4 regions of the Megasphaera stantonii genome follow, and region 2 is predicted to be linked to each of the others. Evidence: riboswitches for the same ligand, from Rfam matches in the RefSeq annotation. Region 2 holds a riboswitch; each other region holds the start of a gene.
What was found. Region 2 has a riboswitch for S-adenosylmethionine ahead of DKB62_RS05530 (MetQ/NlpA family ABC transporter substrate-binding protein). Riboswitches for the same ligand answer to the same signal wherever they lie in the genome.
Positions count from the first base shown of each region.

Region 1: it holds a riboswitch for S-adenosylmethionine, as region 2 does, so the genes downstream of both, metK (methionine adenosyltransferase) here and DKB62_RS05530 (MetQ/NlpA family ABC transporter substrate-binding protein) in region 2, are expected to answer to the same signal.
Region 3: it holds a riboswitch for S-adenosylmethionine, as region 2 does, so the genes downstream of both, DKB62_RS11875 (methionine ABC transporter ATP-binding protein) here and DKB62_RS05530 (MetQ/NlpA family ABC transporter substrate-binding protein) in region 2, are expected to answer to the same signal.
Region 4: it holds a riboswitch for S-adenosylmethionine, as region 2 does, so the genes downstream of both, DKB62_RS08035 (MetQ/NlpA family ABC transporter substrate-binding protein) here and DKB62_RS05530 (MetQ/NlpA family ABC transporter substrate-binding protein) in region 2, are expected to answer to the same signal.

Region 1 is NZ_CP029462.1:78,704-82,892, reverse strand. Features, by position in the region: gene priA (primosomal protein N') at 1-791, opposite strand, end outside; gene metK (methionine adenosyltransferase) at 917-2,107, opposite strand; SAM riboswitch class I at 2,163-2,265, opposite strand; gene coaBC (bifunctional phosphopantothenoylcysteine decarboxylase/phosphopantothenate--cysteine ligase CoaBC) at 2,343-3,557, opposite strand; gene rpoZ (DNA-directed RNA polymerase subunit omega) at 3,578-3,787, opposite strand; gene gmk (guanylate kinase) at 3,822-4,189, opposite strand, start outside.
Region 2 is NZ_CP029462.1:1,177,558-1,181,746, reverse strand. Features, by position in the region: gene speC (ornithine decarboxylase) at 1-43, shown strand, start outside; gene metF (methylenetetrahydrofolate reductase [NAD(P)H]) at 104-967, opposite strand; gene DKB62_RS05530 (MetQ/NlpA family ABC transporter substrate-binding protein) at 1,117-1,950, opposite strand; SAM riboswitch class I at 2,054-2,149, opposite strand; gene DKB62_RS05525 (C-GCAxxG-C-C family protein) at 2,316-2,738, shown strand; gene DKB62_RS05520 (hypothetical protein) at 2,790-4,189, opposite strand, start outside.
Region 3 is NZ_CP029462.1:2,522,197-2,526,385, reverse strand. Features, by position in the region: gene DKB62_RS11885 (response regulator transcription factor) at 1-369, opposite strand, end outside; gene DKB62_RS11880 (sensor histidine kinase) at 347-1,801, opposite strand; SAM riboswitch class I at 2,261-2,358, shown strand; gene DKB62_RS11875 (methionine ABC transporter ATP-binding protein) at 2,454-3,497, shown strand; gene DKB62_RS11870 (methionine ABC transporter permease) at 3,478-4,131, shown strand.
Region 4 is NZ_CP029462.1:1,727,301-1,731,489, forward strand. Features, by position in the region: gene DKB62_RS08025 (GNAT family N-acetyltransferase) at 1-474, opposite strand, end outside; gene DKB62_RS08030 (flavodoxin family protein) at 490-1,023, opposite strand; gene DKB62_RS08035 (MetQ/NlpA family ABC transporter substrate-binding protein) at 1,161-1,979, opposite strand; SAM riboswitch class I at 2,110-2,208, opposite strand; gene rbr (rubrerythrin) at 2,357-2,893, opposite strand; gene DKB62_RS08045 (hypothetical protein) at 3,039-3,551, opposite strand; gene DKB62_RS08050 (DUF1700 domain-containing protein) at 3,551-4,189, opposite strand, start outside.

The DNA.
Region 1 (4,189 bases), 1.1 Mb from region 2:
CGGGCCTGCTCGTCTGTCAGCGTCAGAGGACGGCTCTGTTCCAACGTCGGCAGCAGCTGCCTCGTCCGGACATTCCTTTCACTGATAGCCGCCAGTCCCGTGCCGCAGAGGCGGCGGATGACGTCGGCACTGTATCCTTTTCCGATAAAAGCAGATACGGGCGCACTGCCTGCTTGCTTCAATTCAGCCAGCAAGGCCGCCTGCCGCCGCCGGTTCGCCAGCAGGCCCTCGGCATCATCCCGCACAAAAGATAACCACTTTTCCGTTTTATCGGATATTTTATTTTTCCAGCCCTTCTCTACCTGCAGTACGCCTGCCGCAAGCAAATCGTCTACTCGCCTGGCACCGAATTTCCGCGACAGCGCCGCTTTTTCCACCTGGCCTTTCGCTTGGACGTACGCAGCGACATCGGCGTCTTCCGCCGACGCGGGAGCCTTCGTTCCAACCGTAACATACAGACGGACTTCCAGCCCTTTCTTTTCTATCATGAACAGGCGGAGGGCGTCGGCAAGGTTGCAGAGATAATACCGGCTGATCCAGGAAGCCGTTTCGATCATTTCTTCCTGAAACCCCGCCTGCGCCGACAGCACGGTGCTGATCGGCTTGAGCTCGTATGCATATTCGCCTGCATTCCTCTCGCTGACGGCGACGACGATTCCTTCTTCCTGCCGCCGTCCAAAGGGAACCTGCACGCGGCTGCCGACGTGCACAGCCATGCCGTCCGGGACGATATAGGAAAAGGTCTGCTGCAGCCGTTTGGCCGTCGTATTGATGATGATGTCTGCTACCATAGCCCTGCTCCTGCGTTTGTATAACATAAAGATAGGGACTTGACGAAGCAAGCCCCTATACATTGTATCATATTTAATTCAGCCATGCCACCTGGAAGGCATGATTCCTCTGAGATGGCCCAGTTTTATAAGCCGGCTTCCTGACGGAGAACGTCGGCTTTATCAAGCTGTTCCCAAGGCAGGTTCAGATCGTTGCGGCCGAAATGACCGTAAGCGGCCGTCTGTTTGTAAATCGGGCGCTGCAAGTCGAGCATTTCGATGATGCCGGCCGGACGGAGGTCGAAGTGTTTGCGGATCAATTCGACAATCTTTTCGTTTTCGACTTTGCCCGTACCGAAGGTTTCTACGTGGATAGAAACGGGATGGGCTACGCCGATGGCATAGGCCAGCTGGATTTCGCATTTATCCGCCAAGCCTGCGGCTACGATGTTCTTCGCCACATAGCGGGCTGCATAAGCTGCCGAGCGGTCTACCTTTGTGGGGTCCTTGCCGGAGAAAGCGCCGCCGCCGTGACGAGCCATGCCGCCGTAGGTATCGACGATGATCTTGCGGCCCGTAAGGCCGGAGTCGCCCTGAGGACCGCCGATGACGAAGCGGCCTGTCGGGTTGATGAACAGTTTCGTCTGGTCATCGAACAAGCCTTCGGGAAGTTCCGGTTTGATGACGTATTCGAGCAAATCTTTTTCAATCTGTTCGCGCGTAACTTCCGGGCTGTGCTGAGCCGAAATGACGATGGTGTCGATGCGGACAGGCTTGCCGTCTTCGTATTCGACCGTTACCTGCGTCTTTCCGTCCGGACGGAGGTACGGCAGCGTGCCGTCCTTGCGGACCTTGGCCAGACGGCGGGACAGGCGGTGAGCCAGAGAAATCGGCAGCGGCATGTAGTCGTCCGTTTCGTTCGTCGCGTAGCCGAACATCATGCCCTGGTCGCCGGCGCCGATCGAGTCGAATTTATCCGTCGTGCCGGATTTCTTTTCCTGCGCTTCGTCAACGCCCATGGCGATGTCCGGGGACTGTTCGTCCAGGGAAACGAGGACGCCGCACGTATCGCAGTCAAAGCCGTATTTTGCGCGGGTATAACCGATATTGCGGACCGTTTCGCGTACGATGTGCGGAATATCTACGTAGCACGTCGTAGAGATTTCGCCTACGACGTGTACCATACCTGTCGTTACGAGGGTTTCGCAGGCGACGCGGGCGTTTTTATCTTTTTCCAAAATTGCATCCAAAATGCCGTCAGAAATTTGGTCGGCCATTTTGTCGGGATGGCCTTCGGTTACGGATTCAGACGTAAAAAATTCACGATTCTTTGCCATTATATCCTCCTTATGCGTTCAAAAAAAATCCCCTCTGAAAAGAGGGGTATGTATCAGCCCATCTTTCAGTACGCTACACTGTTGGATTTAGCACCTTTCATTCACTGAAGGTTGCTGCTGCATCATCGGGCCAATCCCTCCACAGCTCTTGATGGTTAAATATTTTATTCACTTGACCTATTGTATACTAACAAGAGGAATTATGCAAGACCTATTCGAAAAATCATGGCCTCGATTACTGATTTTTTTTGGCTAAAATCGCCGCGGCCCGTTCTACGATGACCGCCGCCAGGTCTTCCTTGTCCATTTTCTCGAGCTTTTCCATCGAGCCGTCAGGGAACAGGAAGGTGGCGATATTCGTCGTGCCCTGGAAGCCGGCCCCTTCGGCGCTGACGTCGTTGGCGACGAGCATGTCGAGGTTCTTCTTCTTTAACTTAGCCGTGCCGTACTCGATGAGGTTCGTTGTTTCGGCAGCAAAGCCGATGAGAACCTGATGGGCCTTGCGCTGGCCCAAGCCGTACAGGATGTCCGGGTTTTTAGCCATCGTCAAGGTCAGCGTTTCGTCGGATTTCTTGATCTTATTCGCTGCCGGATGAGCCGAACGGTAATCGGCGACAGCAGCCGACTTGATGACCAGATCGCAGTCGTCGTAATACGAATCGACGGCGGCCTTCATGTCGTTGGTGCTGCCTACGTCGATGCGGCGCGCTACGCCGGCCGGCGTCTTCAGATGGTCATTGCTGCCGGCGACCAAGGTGACGTCTGCGCCGGCAAAGGCTGCGGCTTTAGCGATGGCAAAGCCCATGCGGCCGCTGGAATGGTTGCCGATAAAGCGGACCGGGTCGATAGGTTCGCGCGTGCCGCCGGCCGTGACGATGACCTTCTTCCCTTTCAGCAGGCTCGTCCGGCAGGCTGTAAATTCGACGTAGTCGACAATGTCTTCCGGTTCGGGCAGACGGCCGACGCCGGTGACGCCGCAGGCCAAATGACCTGTAGCGGGCTCGATGATTTCATAGCCGTACTCCTTGAGGGCGGCGATATTTTTCTGTACGATGGGGTTCATATACATGTTGCTGTTCATAGCCGGGGCGATGACGACGGGAGCCGTCGTAGCCATGACCGTCGTCGTCAGCATATCGTCGGCGATGCCGCCGGCAATTTTGCCGATGACGTTGGCTGTAGCCGGAGCGATGACGAACACGTCGGCCCACTGGGCCAGGGCGATGTGCTCGACGTTAAATTCGGGAATATCGCTGAACATGGATACGGCGACGGGGTTGCCGGAAATTTCCCTCATCGTCAGCGGCGTAATAAACTCCGTCGCATGTTCGGTCATAATGCACTTGACTTCAGCGCCGCGCTTGCGCAGCATGCTGGCGATTTCAGCTGCCTTAAACGCGGCGATGCCGCCGCTGATGGCCAAGACGATTTTCTTGTTTTCTAATAACATGGCGATGATATCCTCCGCAATTATTTAATGCCGCCCTGAGGCTTTTCATAGGTAATCTTGCCCTGATCGATTTCTTCCATCGCGATGGAAACGACGCGCGTCGTTTCTACATCTACGAGCGGTTCGTCGCCGTCCGTCAATTCGCGGGCCCGTTTTGCCGCCAGCGTGACTAAGGTGTATTTGCTGTCTACTTTTTTCATTAACGATTCCAACGTCGGTTTGATCAACATAAGAACATCTCTCCTCTTTACTGCATACAAATTTCTATTGATACGCCTGCTTGGTCTCTTCGATACAGTTGGCGTTGCGCATAACTCTGCACTCCTCGGCTTTCAGCACGGCGGCGGCCTTCTGAATCGCTTCGCCCAGATCATCGTTGACGATGACATAGTCGTATTTATCAATCCATTCCAGCTCGTTCCGGGCCTTCGCCAGCCGCGCGGCGATGACTTCATCCGAGTCGGTATGGCGTCCCCGGAGCCGCTCTTCCAGAACGGCCTTACTCGGCGGCACGATGTAGATAAAGACGCCTTGGGGATACTTTTCCTTTACCTGCATAGCTCCCTGAATGTCGATTTCCAGCATGACGTGGTTGCCCTGGCGGAGCATCTGGTATACGTATTCCTTCGGCG
Region 2 (4,189 bases):
CGACGGCCGCGTCCACGCCTACGGCTACGTGCTGAAAGAATAAAACGATATGGTAAACTAAAAGCCCTGTGCAGCGATGCTGTACAGGGCTTTTTTGGATTTCTTATAATAGATTTTTTACGGCTTCTGTAATCTTCTTGGCGATATAGGGGTTGTTCATCGTGTAGACGTGGATGCCGTCGACACCGTTAGCCAAAAGGTCGGCGATCTGGTCGATGGCGTAGGCGATGCCGATATCCCGCATGGCTTCGGCATTGTCGCCGTATTTTGCGATGGCCCGCTGGAACTTGACCGGCAAGGTCGCGCCGCACAGGGACACCATCCGTTCGATTTGCTTCTTATTGGTGACAGGCATGATGCCCGCTTCGATGGGGACGCTGATGCCGGCGATTTCGCACCGTTCGAGGAAGCGGTAGAAGGTGGCGTTGTCGAAGAAGAGCTGGGAAATGAGCTCGCTGGCGCCGGCGTCGACCTTCGTCTTTAAGTTGCGGATGTCGGCGGCCATGGTCTGGGCTTCCGCATGGCCTTCGGGATAGCAGGCGCCGATGACGTTGAATTCCGGGGCGTTCTGCTTGATGAAGGCTACGAGGTCGCTGGCATGTTCGAAGACATGGGCCCGTTCGCGGCCCGGCGTTTCGTCGCCCCGCAGGGCCAGGATATTTTCGATGCCCGCCTTTTTCAGCGCGTCCAACGTGCGCAGGGCGTCGTCTTCAGTCAGGTAAATGCAGGGCATATGAGCCGCCGTTTCACAGCCGTAGGTGTGCTTGATAGCCGAGGCCACTTCGACGGTGCGGTTGCCGCCGCTGCCGCTTCCGCTGGCGCCGCAGGTGACACTGATGAAATCGGGATAAAGCTGGCTCAGCTCGTCTAAAGCGGCGTAAATCGTCTCGATGGGCGTATCCGGCTTGGGCGGGAAGACTTCAAAGGAAAAGACTGTTTTTTTGGCAAATAATTCATTTGTGCGCATATATATTGCTCCTTGCTGCATAGCTGACAGGGGGTAAGCACGAGTACAGCCGCGTGTTTTTGTTTATATTATATCATGAAGTATGGCCGTATGTATAACAAAAGGGCCTGGAACGAGGCCCTTTTGCATGAATATATATGTGTGTTGTATTAGAAGCTGGGCAGAATGGCTCCCTGGTATTTGTCTTCGATGAATTTCTTCACTTCCGGAGACTGGAGGGCTTTGACGAGAGCCTGGATTTCCGGGCGGTTTTCGTCGCCTTCGTGGATGGCTAAGATGTTAGCGTACGGCGAGTCTTTATCTTCGAGGAAAATCGCGTCCTTCAGCGGATTGAGGCCGGCTTCCATGGCGAAGTTCGTGTTGATGACGGCGATGTCTACGTCGTCAATGGAGCGGGGAATCTGGGCGGCTTCCAATTCGACGAACTGGAGGTTTTTGTCGTTTTTCACGATGTCCTGTACCGTAGAGGTGATGCTGCCGTTATCCTTCAGGGAAATCAGGCCGGCCTTCTGCAGGATGAGCAAAGCACGGCCGCCGTTGGTCGGGTCGTTGGGGATGGCGACCTTCGCGCCGTTTGCCAATTCGTCCAGTTTGGCGACTTTATGGGAGTAAATGCCCATCGGCTCGATGTGGACCTTGCAGATGGCCTTGAGCTGCGTGCCGTGTTCTTTATTGAACGTTTCCATGTAGGGGCCGTGCTGGAAGAAGTTGGCGTCCAGCTCCTTGTCGTTCAGGGCCAGATTCGGCTTGACGTAATCTGTAAATTCGATGATCTTCAAATCGATGCCGTCCTTGGCTAAGAGGGGCTTGATTTCGTTTAAGATTTCCGCGTGGGGAACGGGCGTCGCGCCGACGGTCAGGACCTTATTCTGCGTCGACTCTTTGCCGCCTGCCGGGGCGTCGCTGCCGCAGCCGGCGGCCAATACGGCCAGCGCACAGAGAGCCGCAGCGGCCAGGACGGTAAGTTTTTTGAAATGCTTCATAAATGATTCCTCCTAAATATAAAATGATATGGCGTAAGACCGTTTAGCCTTTTATCCCATGAAAAAAGCCCCTTTCCCAAGAGAAAGAGGTATCGTCGCAGGGTCTTTATCTCTCGGAAATCAATCCGCAGGAATTAGCACCGTCGTTATCGGTTGCCGGGCTTCATTGGGCCAGTCCCTCCGCCGCTCTGGATAAAAGGATGTAAAATTGTCTTGAACATAGTGTATCATGAATCTCAGATTTGTCAAATTGCTATATTTGCATAGCCTGCCGGCCTGATATGACGAGAACGAAAGTAACGGGCAGAACGGCAAAAATGTGATATAATCAAAGGACGAGATATTGCATTAGGAGGTAATACGAAATGGAATCGATTCAAGACGTAGTAAAAAAATACCAGCAAGGCGGTAATAACTGTTCCGAAACGGTATTAAAGGCCTGCAATGAATATTACGGCCTCAACCTGTCGGACGACGTGTTCCGCATGGTATCGGTCATGGGCGGCGGCGTCGGCGGCTCGGGCTGTCTCTGCGGCGCCCTGAACGGCGCCTGCCATATCCTGGGCCTTCTCGTAGGCCGCAATACGCCGGAAGAAAAGACCAAGGCGGAAATCTACGCTCCCGTAAAGGAATTTTATCAGCTGTGGATGGGTAAGTTCCACGCGTCGTGCTGCCGCGTCCTCAAGAGCCCGGCCAACGGCGGCCCCGTATCCTGTCCGGAGCTCATGGTCGGTACGGCGGAGCTCCTGGCGGCCTTTATAGAAGAAAAGGGATTGCTTAAAAAATAAAGACATGGAAAAGACCTCGTACGGCGTCGTACGAGGTCTTTTTGTGCGTATTTATTTATTCGGCAGGATGACGTCGCGGGCCCGGACGTCCTTGCTCAGGCTGTCAATGTGGTTGGCAAAAATCTTGGCCATGCGGATATTTATTTCATCTTTCATTGGCACTTGATAATGCGATGGCGTAAGGGTGTTCCAAGCTGAAGACGGATTTCCGTCAACGTGGATGACATCGTTTTCATCGGGTTCAATGAGAACGTATGTGGGAATTTGATGCATGTCGTTTTGCCAGATGCCTAGTTTTACGTCAGGGCTATCTTTCGTGTCATTCTGCCGGGCCATGATAAAGGTAAGGGGGTAATAGCTCTTTTTACCGTTCGAGAACTGGGTGTACTGTGTGCGGAAATGGATGAGCGACTGTTTGAATGGCACAACGGCAATGGAATCACTGGCTTTGTCGGCAATGACGAAACAAGGGCCGGCTGTCGTCTGGAACAATGCTAGGTAGCCGTCGTCATCTTCTTCGGAAACAGCCACGACTTCACCATGGAGAGTATGGTCTTCAGCCATTGCCTTGGCGGTGTCCAGGCTGTTGGGGGACGGAAGTGTTTGATAGGCTGAGCCTTCTGGCAACGCTTTGCTGATGATGCGGTCGCTGTCGGAGAAGGTGACCTGCGTTGCCGTAGCCGATTGGACGAGGCCGCCTAAGCCGACGAGGCAGACGATGGAGACGGCCAGGCCGATGAGATAGGGCTTGGATTGTCCCGTCGGCTGCTTGCGCTTGACGAGGACGGCGCAGACAATCGCCGCGATGACGAGGGCCGCGCAGACGACGCCTAACAGGATGGCTGTCGTCTGATGGAAAATGCGGAACTGGGCCTGCATGTGAATATCCTGGCCTGCCGAGGCGCCCTGGGTGTTGATAAAGGCCGGCTTCAAATCCCAGACGAGGGTCTTGCCGTCGTCGAGGACCTGGTCGGCGTTTGTGGCGTCGACGGCCATGGGCAGGTGCATCGTAAAGTCGAGAGACGCCGAGTTGACGGCTGCGGCGACGGCCTGGTTATGGATTTCGTTGAGCTGGGCCGCTTCCCGTTCAGCCTGCTTACGGTATTCCAAATAGCTCCAGACGTCGACGCTGGACGGTACCTGGAAGAAATTGGGAATATTGTCTTCGTAATGGGCCTGTGGCAGGGCGGCGTTTTCCTGTCCCTTGATCCGCGTATGGATGGAATAATAGTCATACAAGAGGCCCTTGTGCAGCCGGATTTCACCGTATTCCGGGTCGGGCGTCCAGAATTCGCCGCCTGTATCGGCAATATCCTGTATGCCGGCGTAGGTTTTGCTGGACCGGTAGCCGTTTGCCGTATCTTCGACGGTGAAGCCGTTCTGCCGGTCTTCCTGCTTCCATTGATTCAGGGAAGCGGCCATGTCGGCCTGCATGGGAATCTGAAAGGATA
Region 3 (4,189 bases), 1.3 Mb from region 2:
CGTCAGCCTGTCATAGCGGGCCAGGTGGGCCTTGACGCGGGCGACGAGCTCGTTGGGGCTGAAGGGCTTTACGATGTAGTCGTCTGCGCCCAGTCCCAAGCCCCGTATCTTGTCGATATCTTCCTGCTTGGCCGACACGAGGAGGACGGGGATATTTTTATGTTCGCGAATATGGCGGCAAATCTGGAAGCCGTCCTGGCCGGGCAGCATGATGTCCAGCAAAATCAAATCGAAGGGCTGCCGCAGCGCCTGCTCCTGCCCCTTGATGCCGTCCACTTCAATGGACACGGCGAAGCCGTTGGCTTCCAGATAGTCCTTTTCCAATTCGGCAATGCCTTTATCGTCTTCAATGATCAGTATATGCTTCATGATGGTTTCCTTCCTTTTGTACAGGCAGCTCGATGCAGATCGTCAGTCCCTTGGGCTGGGTCTGATCGGCCCAAATCTTCCCTTTCATTTCGTCGATGATCTGCTTGGCTACGGCCAGGCCCAGGCCGCTTCCTTTAGCCACGTTGCTGCGGGCCTTGTCGGTCCTATAAAACGAATCGAACAGCTTAGGCAGGTCGTTTTCGCCTACGCCGCGGCCGTCGTCGGCAAAGGTCAGCCGTACGGCGCCGTCTCCGGCAGCGTCCAGGGATATGGATAAATGGCCTTCGTCGCCGTCTTTATATTTTACGCTGTTGCCGATGATATTTTCCACGACACGCTGGAAGTGGGTCCGGTCCATAGCCACGACAGCCTCGTCTACAGAGGCCTTATAAGAAATGTCCAGTCCCTGATGGCGGAAATGCTCGGCCTGCTCGCCCGTATAGTCTTCCAAATAGCCGCACAGGTCTACGTTTTCCCAGCAGAATTCCACCTGTCCCAAATCAAACTTGGAAAAGAGGAACAGCGTCCGCACCAGGCGGGTCATCATCTTCGACGTATCCAAAATCATGGCGACGTAATGGCGGCGCTTTTCCGCCGTATCGGCAATGCCGTCCTTCAAGCCGCTGGCATAGCCTTCGATGCGGGTCAGGGGCGTCGCCAGGTCGTGGGAAATGCCGGCGATGAGCTCCTTGCGGTTCTTGTCGTAGGCGTCCCTCATTTCCCGCGACGCCTTCAGTTCTTTGCGCATCGTTTCAAAGGCCCGGCAGGTCTGGCTGATTTCGTCGTTTCCGTCGGCGACGACGGGGTGATCCAGATTGCCCCGGCTGATGTCTTCGGCGATGTTCCGCATTTCCTCTACAGGCCGGACGATTTGCCGGGCCAGCAGGCGCGATAAGAAAAGACCTACGGCAATCGTCACGAGGACTGCTAATACGGCTAAGACGACAAAGGCAACCTTTACGATATTCTTCGAGCTGAGGTCCCAAATGCCGCCGTGCTTACGCAGCTGTACCGGCCCGACGACGGCTACGGCTACGCCCGTCTCAGGCGACGTATAATGGAAGGCGATGCCCTCGTCCGACCAGTTGAGAGCCGCGCCGCTGCCCGGGCTGCGCCGGTACGCTTCGCCGATCGTCGCCCACGGGTCCGTATGTTCCGTCGCATACAGGATTCGTCCTTGCTGGGAAATCGCTACCGTAAGGCCCTGATCTTCCAAATGGTCGCTCGTCTGCATGAGCCGGCCCATTCCTCCGTTATACCAGTCGGCGCGGACGCAGAGGCGGCTCAGCTCAAACTGCACCGATAAGGTCGGGCCGTTGCTCTCCGGCCAGAGAAAGGAAATGGCCGCCGCCCTGTTGATGTTGCCGAAATGAAGGCCTAAAAAAATAGCGATGCTGACGACGAGAGTAAAGGCCACGGGAATGGCTATCATAACAAAGTTAGACAACAGCAATCGTTTTCCAATAGGTATATCTCTCAGGTTCATCTGTCCTTCTCCCCGCTTTCCTGCCGCATGACGCGCCTTGCCTTCTATTATACCACGCCGCCGCAGATATCTTGATACGTTCGCATAGTTATACTTATTGCAGTGTATGCGGAAAAGATAAACAAAAATTAAACGAAGGAAAAATTCTTCATAAAACCTCCCTGGCCTGTCTTTTCTACGGCAGAGTACATGAACCGTTTTCCTTAACATCTTTAATATGCAGGCACATTATTTCAAAAAAATATCTCTTTTCCCCGATTTTTATATTGCATTTTTACGAAATTCCCGGTTTGCAGGCCGCACCTATTTCTTTTGTTTTCTTATATTTTACACGGCGAGATACCTCTTGTATTTGACAACACCCGTCCCTTAGTGATAATATGTTAAGCAACAACCAAATATACAAGTTCATCCAGAGCAGCTGAGGGACTGGCCCCATGACGCTGCGGCAACCCCCGTCAGGGAAGGTGCCAATTCCAACGGAGTATTCCGGCAGATGAAGCGACATACACGAAATACCGAGCCGTCATCTGTTTGACGGCTTTTTTAGTTGTACTGCCACCGGGTTGAACTCGTACTGAATCAAGGAGTTGATATTGTGATAAAACTGGAAAACATTACCAAAACCTACGACGGCAAGGCCCAGGTCCACGCCCTCAAAGGCGTCAACCTGACCATTGAAGACGGCGAAATCTTCGGCATTATCGGCAAGAGCGGCGCCGGCAAATCGACCCTCGTCCGCTGCATCAACATGCTCGAACGGCCGACGAGCGGCAACGTCATCATCGACGAAAAGAACCTGACGAACATGACCGACGCCCAGCTGCGGGCGGAACGCAAGCATATCGGCATGATATTTCAGCATTTCAACCTGCTCTCGTCGCGGACGGTCTTCGACAACATCGCCTTCCCCCTGGAGCTCATCGGCGCATCGAAGGAAGCCATCCAGAAAAAAGTCGCCGACCTTTTGGAATTAGTCGGACTGACGGACCGGCAGTTCAACTACCCGGCCCAGCTGTCGGGCGGCCAGAAGCAGCGCGTCGGCATCGCCCGGGCCCTGGCCAGCGACCCGAACATCCTCCTGTGCGACGAAGCCACGTCGGCCCTGGACCCGCAGACGACGAAATCCATCCTCGAGCTGCTCAAGGACATTAACCAGCGCCTTGGCATTACCATCGTCATCATTACCCACGAAATGGCGGTTATCAAAGAAATCTGCAACCGCGTCGCCGTCATCGAAGGCGGCGTCATCAAGGAAGCAGGCCGCGTCGTCGACGTCTTTACCAATCCCCAGTCCCAGACGATGAAGGACTTCGTCAAATCGGTTATCAACATGGAGCTGCCCGCCGGCATCGCCAAGATGGGCATTACGGACCAGCCTGCGCCGGGCTACGATATGCTCGTCCGCCTGCGCTTCAAGGGAGCCGCTACGAACGAACCTGTCGTCGCATCGGTCGTACAACGCTTCCACACCTACGTCAGCGTCCTCTACGGCAACATCGACTACATTCAGGACGAACCTTTCGGCTATCTCATCGTCGTCATCATGGGTTCTATGGAACAACAGGCAAAAGCATTTGAATATATTAAAGAATTACCTATTGGAAGCGAGGTTTTAGGATATGTCCCAAGAAATCATTAATTTAATGCTCCAAGGCATTCAGGAAACTGTTTTCATGGTCGCCGTCGCGACGATCATCGCCGCTATCATCGGTATTCCCCTCGGCATTACGCTGGTCACGACCAGCCGGGGCCATATTCTGGAAAACCGCTTTATCAATCAGATACTGGGCACCATCGTCAACATCATCCGCTCGATTCCCTTTATCATCCTCATGGTCGCCATCATTCCTCTGACCCGCATCATCGCCGGCACGTCCATCGGCACGACGGCGGCCTGCGTGCCCCTGACCATCGTGGCCATTCCCTTTTTGAGCCGCCTCGTTGAAACGTCTATCCGCGACGTCGACTTCGGCCTCGTCGAAGCCGCGGAATCCATGGGCGCCACGCCCTTCCAGATCATCCGCAAGGTCCTCATTCCCGAAGCCCTGCCGACGATCATCAACAACATTACGGTCCTCATCGTCAACCTCATCGGCGCTTCGGCCATGGCCGGCGCAATCGGCGGCGGCGGCCTCGGCGACATCGCTATCCGCTACGGCTACCAGCGCTTCCGCGCCGACGTCATGCTGGCGACGATCATCATCCTCATCGTAGGCGTCAACCTCATCCAGGCCTGCGGCGACTTCGCCTCGCGCAAGAAAAATAAAAAATAAGTAGATACGATATAACCCAGACCGCAGCAGAACCTGCCATGGTCTGGGTTATGTTATA
Region 4 (4,189 bases), 550 kb from region 2:
CGAGGAGCATCCATTTTGCATTTCCTGGCTGCATCGGGCAAAGGCTGCTCTCGTGATCCATACGGGCGTGACCGTGCCTTTGTAGAAGGGGACGGGCTCTCCTGCGACGGTTCCGCCCATTTTGCCGACGATGGCGACGGTCGTGTCGCGGGCTTCCATAAAAATGGAATCGATTCCTTGGGCGAAGAGTTCTGCAAAGGTAAAGGCTGCCAGCTTCGTGCCGATGTGCCGGCCCCGCAGGGCCTTCGTCACGATGAACCGGCCCCAATGGAGCTGACCGCCTTCATGCCAGGCGGCAGCCGTGCCGACGATGACGCCGTCCAGCTCGGCGACCCAGCACTGGGGCTCCATGGCTAGAAAGGCTTCAACGGCGTCCCGGGGGATAAGCTGCTCGCCGTGAAAGACGGCGGTCTGCAGGGCCATGACGGCTTCCATATCCTCGGTCCGGGCTTTTCTGTATCGTAATGATTCCATCAGTATCCTCCTGTTCTATACGTGAAGGCCGGCCTGGTAGGCTGCTTCCATGACCGGCAGGGTGCGGACGGCTCCGGCTTCCATGACGTTGGACGCGTACAGGCGGCCTTTGATTTCATACTGCTCGAAGTGCTCGACAAATCCGTCCAGGTCGCCGAGGGAGCGGGCGATGATGTCTTCGCCTAAGCCGGCGGAGACGATGTAGTATACTTCCTTGCGGCCGAGGTGCTGCCAAATGGGATAGGTACGGTCGATACAGGCCTTCATCTGGGCGCTGACGCCGTAAAAATAGACGGGTGTCGCCAGTACGACGACGTCAGCCTGCTGGAAGGCGCAGAGGATATTTTCCATGTCGTCCTTCTGGATGCAGGCTCCGCCGTTGCGCATACAGACGTCGCAGGCCCGGCAGAAGCCGATGCGTTTTTCCGCCAGGGGGATAAAGCGTACGCTGTGGCCCGCCTCTTCGGCTCCTTGCTGAAATTGGCGGCACAAGAGGTTCGTGTTTCCGTTTTTTCTGGGGCTGCCCGATAGGATTACGATGTGTTTCATTAGCTGTCATCTCCTTAACGCGTAGTTTCCTTTTACTATTTCATTATACTATATTATTTCCTGCAGCGTATAAGCGTATAACTAAAAACGGCATAGCCGCGAGGGGCTATGCCGTGGTGGCTCGATGTCCGTTTCTCTTAGAATGCCGGGAGAATCGTGCCTTGGAAGTGTTCGTTAATGAATTTTTTAATCGGTTCGGATTGGTAGATGGCCAGGACTTTTTTATACGTTTCGTTGTTGGCTTCATCTTCGCGGACGACCATGACGTTAGCGTACGGCGAATCCTTGTCTTCTACGAGGAGGGAATCCTTCTGCGGGTTTAAGCCGGCCGGGATGGCGTAGTTCGTGTTGACGCAGGCCAGGTCCGTGTCGTCAAGGGAACGGGGAATCTGAGCGGCGTCGAGCTCGATGAATTCGAGGTGCTTCGGATTGTTTACGATATCCGGTACGGAGGCGTCGACGGAGGTTCCGTTTTTCAGGGTGATGAGGCCGACTTGCTGCAGGAGCAGGAGGGCGCGGCCGCCGTTGGTCGGGTCGTTCGGAATGGTAACCTTAGCGCCGTCGGCGACTTCGCTGATGTTTTTATATTTGTGGGAATATACGGCCATGGGCAGGATAATGGTCTTGCCGATGGAGGTCAGCTTCATGCCCTGGTTTTTGACGACGTTGTCGAGGTAGGGCTGATGCTGCATGGAGTTCATGTCCAAATCGCCTTCGGCCAAGGCTTTGTTGGGCTGTACGAAATCGTTGAATTCGACGACCTTGATGGTCAGGCCTTGTTTTTCTGCTTCTTTGGCTACTTGTTCCATGACTTCCGCATGGGGGCCGGCCGTTACGCCGATGGCGATTTCCTTTTTGTCGGCCGAGCCGCTGTCGGAGCTGCCGCAGCCGGCGGCGAATACGCAGGTCGCGGCGATGAGGGCCGCTGCAAGAAGTTTTTTGATAGAAGAGTTCATGAGTTGTTCATCCTTTCTGATACTGAATCAATCACATGGCAAGAGGCAGGACGGCCTGCCATAGGATGGGCCGGCGACGATACGGGTAAAAAGAAAAGCCGTCGACAGATGACGGCTTTGATTACGTATGTGTTCATCTGTCGGATGTATCCGCTGGACTTGGCACCTATCCCATTTGGGGGTTGCCGCAGCGTCATAGGGCCATTCCCTCGGCTGCTCTTGATGAAATCAATATATGATTGTTGATAAAAATCATACCATCTCTCGCACCGAATGTCAATATTTTGGCGGCAGAATTTTTCCGACGACAAAAGACGGAGGCAGGATTCCTGCCTCCGCTTTCGGATGTGTGATGGTGTCTCGTTATATATGGTGGTTTAGTAGTTATCGTTTTTCAGTTCAAAAAACGCTTGCGGATGCGCGCAGACCGGGCATACTTCCGGAGCTTCTTCGCCTTCGACGATAAATCCGCAGTTGCGGCATACCCATGTTTTCGTCGCCGGTTTCTTGAAGACCGTGCCGTTTTCGATGTTGGCCAGGAGGGCCAGGTAGCGTTCTTCGTGGTGTTTTTCGATTTCCGCTACTTTTTCAAACAAGTAGGCGATGTGTTCGAAGCCTTCTTCTCTGGCTTCTTTGGCGAAGGTCGGGTACATTTCCGTCCATTCGTAGTGTTCGCCGGCAGCGGCGTCTTTCAAGGCGTCGATGTCGTTCGGCATGCCGTCGTTGAGCAGTTTGAACCAGATTTTAGCGTGTTCTTTTTCGTTGTTGGCCGTTTCTTCAAAGAAGGCCTTGATCTGTTCGTAGCCGGCTTTTTTCGCTACGCTTGCGTAATAGGTGTATTTATTTCTTGCCTGGGATTCGCCGGCAAATGCTGCCATTAAGTTTTTTTCAGTTTTGCTTCCCTTTAATTCCATATCGATACCTCCATGATTTCATACGTAAACTCGCAGCCTATGCTGCCTCTTGTCAGGTCTCGTTCCTGACCTCTGAGTACATTATACTCTATTTGCAAAATAAAATCAATGGATAATAATTATTTTTTAATAAAATATGGAAAAATTATTCTTTCACTGTGTCCGACTCAGATCGCCGCGGTTCTTTGGCATCGGCAGTGCGTTTCGATTCCGTGTCCTTGCTGCTTTCGCGGGATACGGAACGCTTCGGCTCGGAAACAGCCTGTTCGGCATCTTCGGCCTTAGAGGAAAGCCTGCTTTCGGCTTCCTTTTTTATGGCGTCGATGTCGGCGTGGGACGAGGAGAACGTTTCGAGGGTGTCGTTCAGCGTGTCGGACAAGGTGCTCTGCGTATCCTTTGCCGTGTCGCTCAGGTCGCCGTACTTTTCCTTGAGATGGGCTTCCAGCTCGCTGGCCGGGCCGGGATACATCGTTTTCAGCCGTTCGAAGAGCTCGGCCTTCGAGGCGTTTCCCCGCTTGACCGCTTCTTCGAAGGCCTTGTATTCCTGATAATAGGCAAGCCAGCGCTGGAGGCGGGCGTAGTCGTTGCTCAGGAACGACTGGACGCTGAGAAAGGAAAAGACCAGCGTCAGGACGAGGCATATGACGACTTTTCCCATTATCCGTCCCTCCTTTGCGGGTTTCTGGCATTGCGGGCCGTGCGGTGGCAGGCCTGGCTGGCGTACGACGCAGTCAGGGCCGCGAACAGCAGGGCCAGGACGGCGAAGGCCATCGTCGAGACGGACAGCGTCGGCAGGGGCAGCAAATCCGAGAAGATATACGGCGGCAGGCTGTATACGGCGATGGAGGCGAGGAGCGCCAGGGCGAAAGCGAAGAATAGTATGGTGCTGACGATATTGAACAAGGCCCCGAATATGTCTAAAAAGGGGCTGGCAATGGCCTTTGCCGCCTGGGGGATGGCTGCCTTGTCATTCCACTGCAGCTCGTCTTCACCGGCTGTCCGTTTTGTAGGACCTTTCGCCTTAGGACGCTGGGGCTGCTCGGCGTAGGCATCGTAGTTTCGGGGCGGCTCGGGCTGCGGCATGGGATAGTAGGCTTCCCTGATTTTGGGGCGGCGGCGATGGGCCGGGTCTTTTTCCCAATCGTAGAATTGGGACGGCTTGGCAGGGGCAGCCTCGGGCGCTTCCTGTGCCGGCGCGTCGGCGGAGCCGGTCATGCTGAGATTGTCTTCCGGCACGATGGGCTTGCCGATATAGTAGCGGTATATGTTTTTAGGATGGCCCAGCTTGGCGCATAC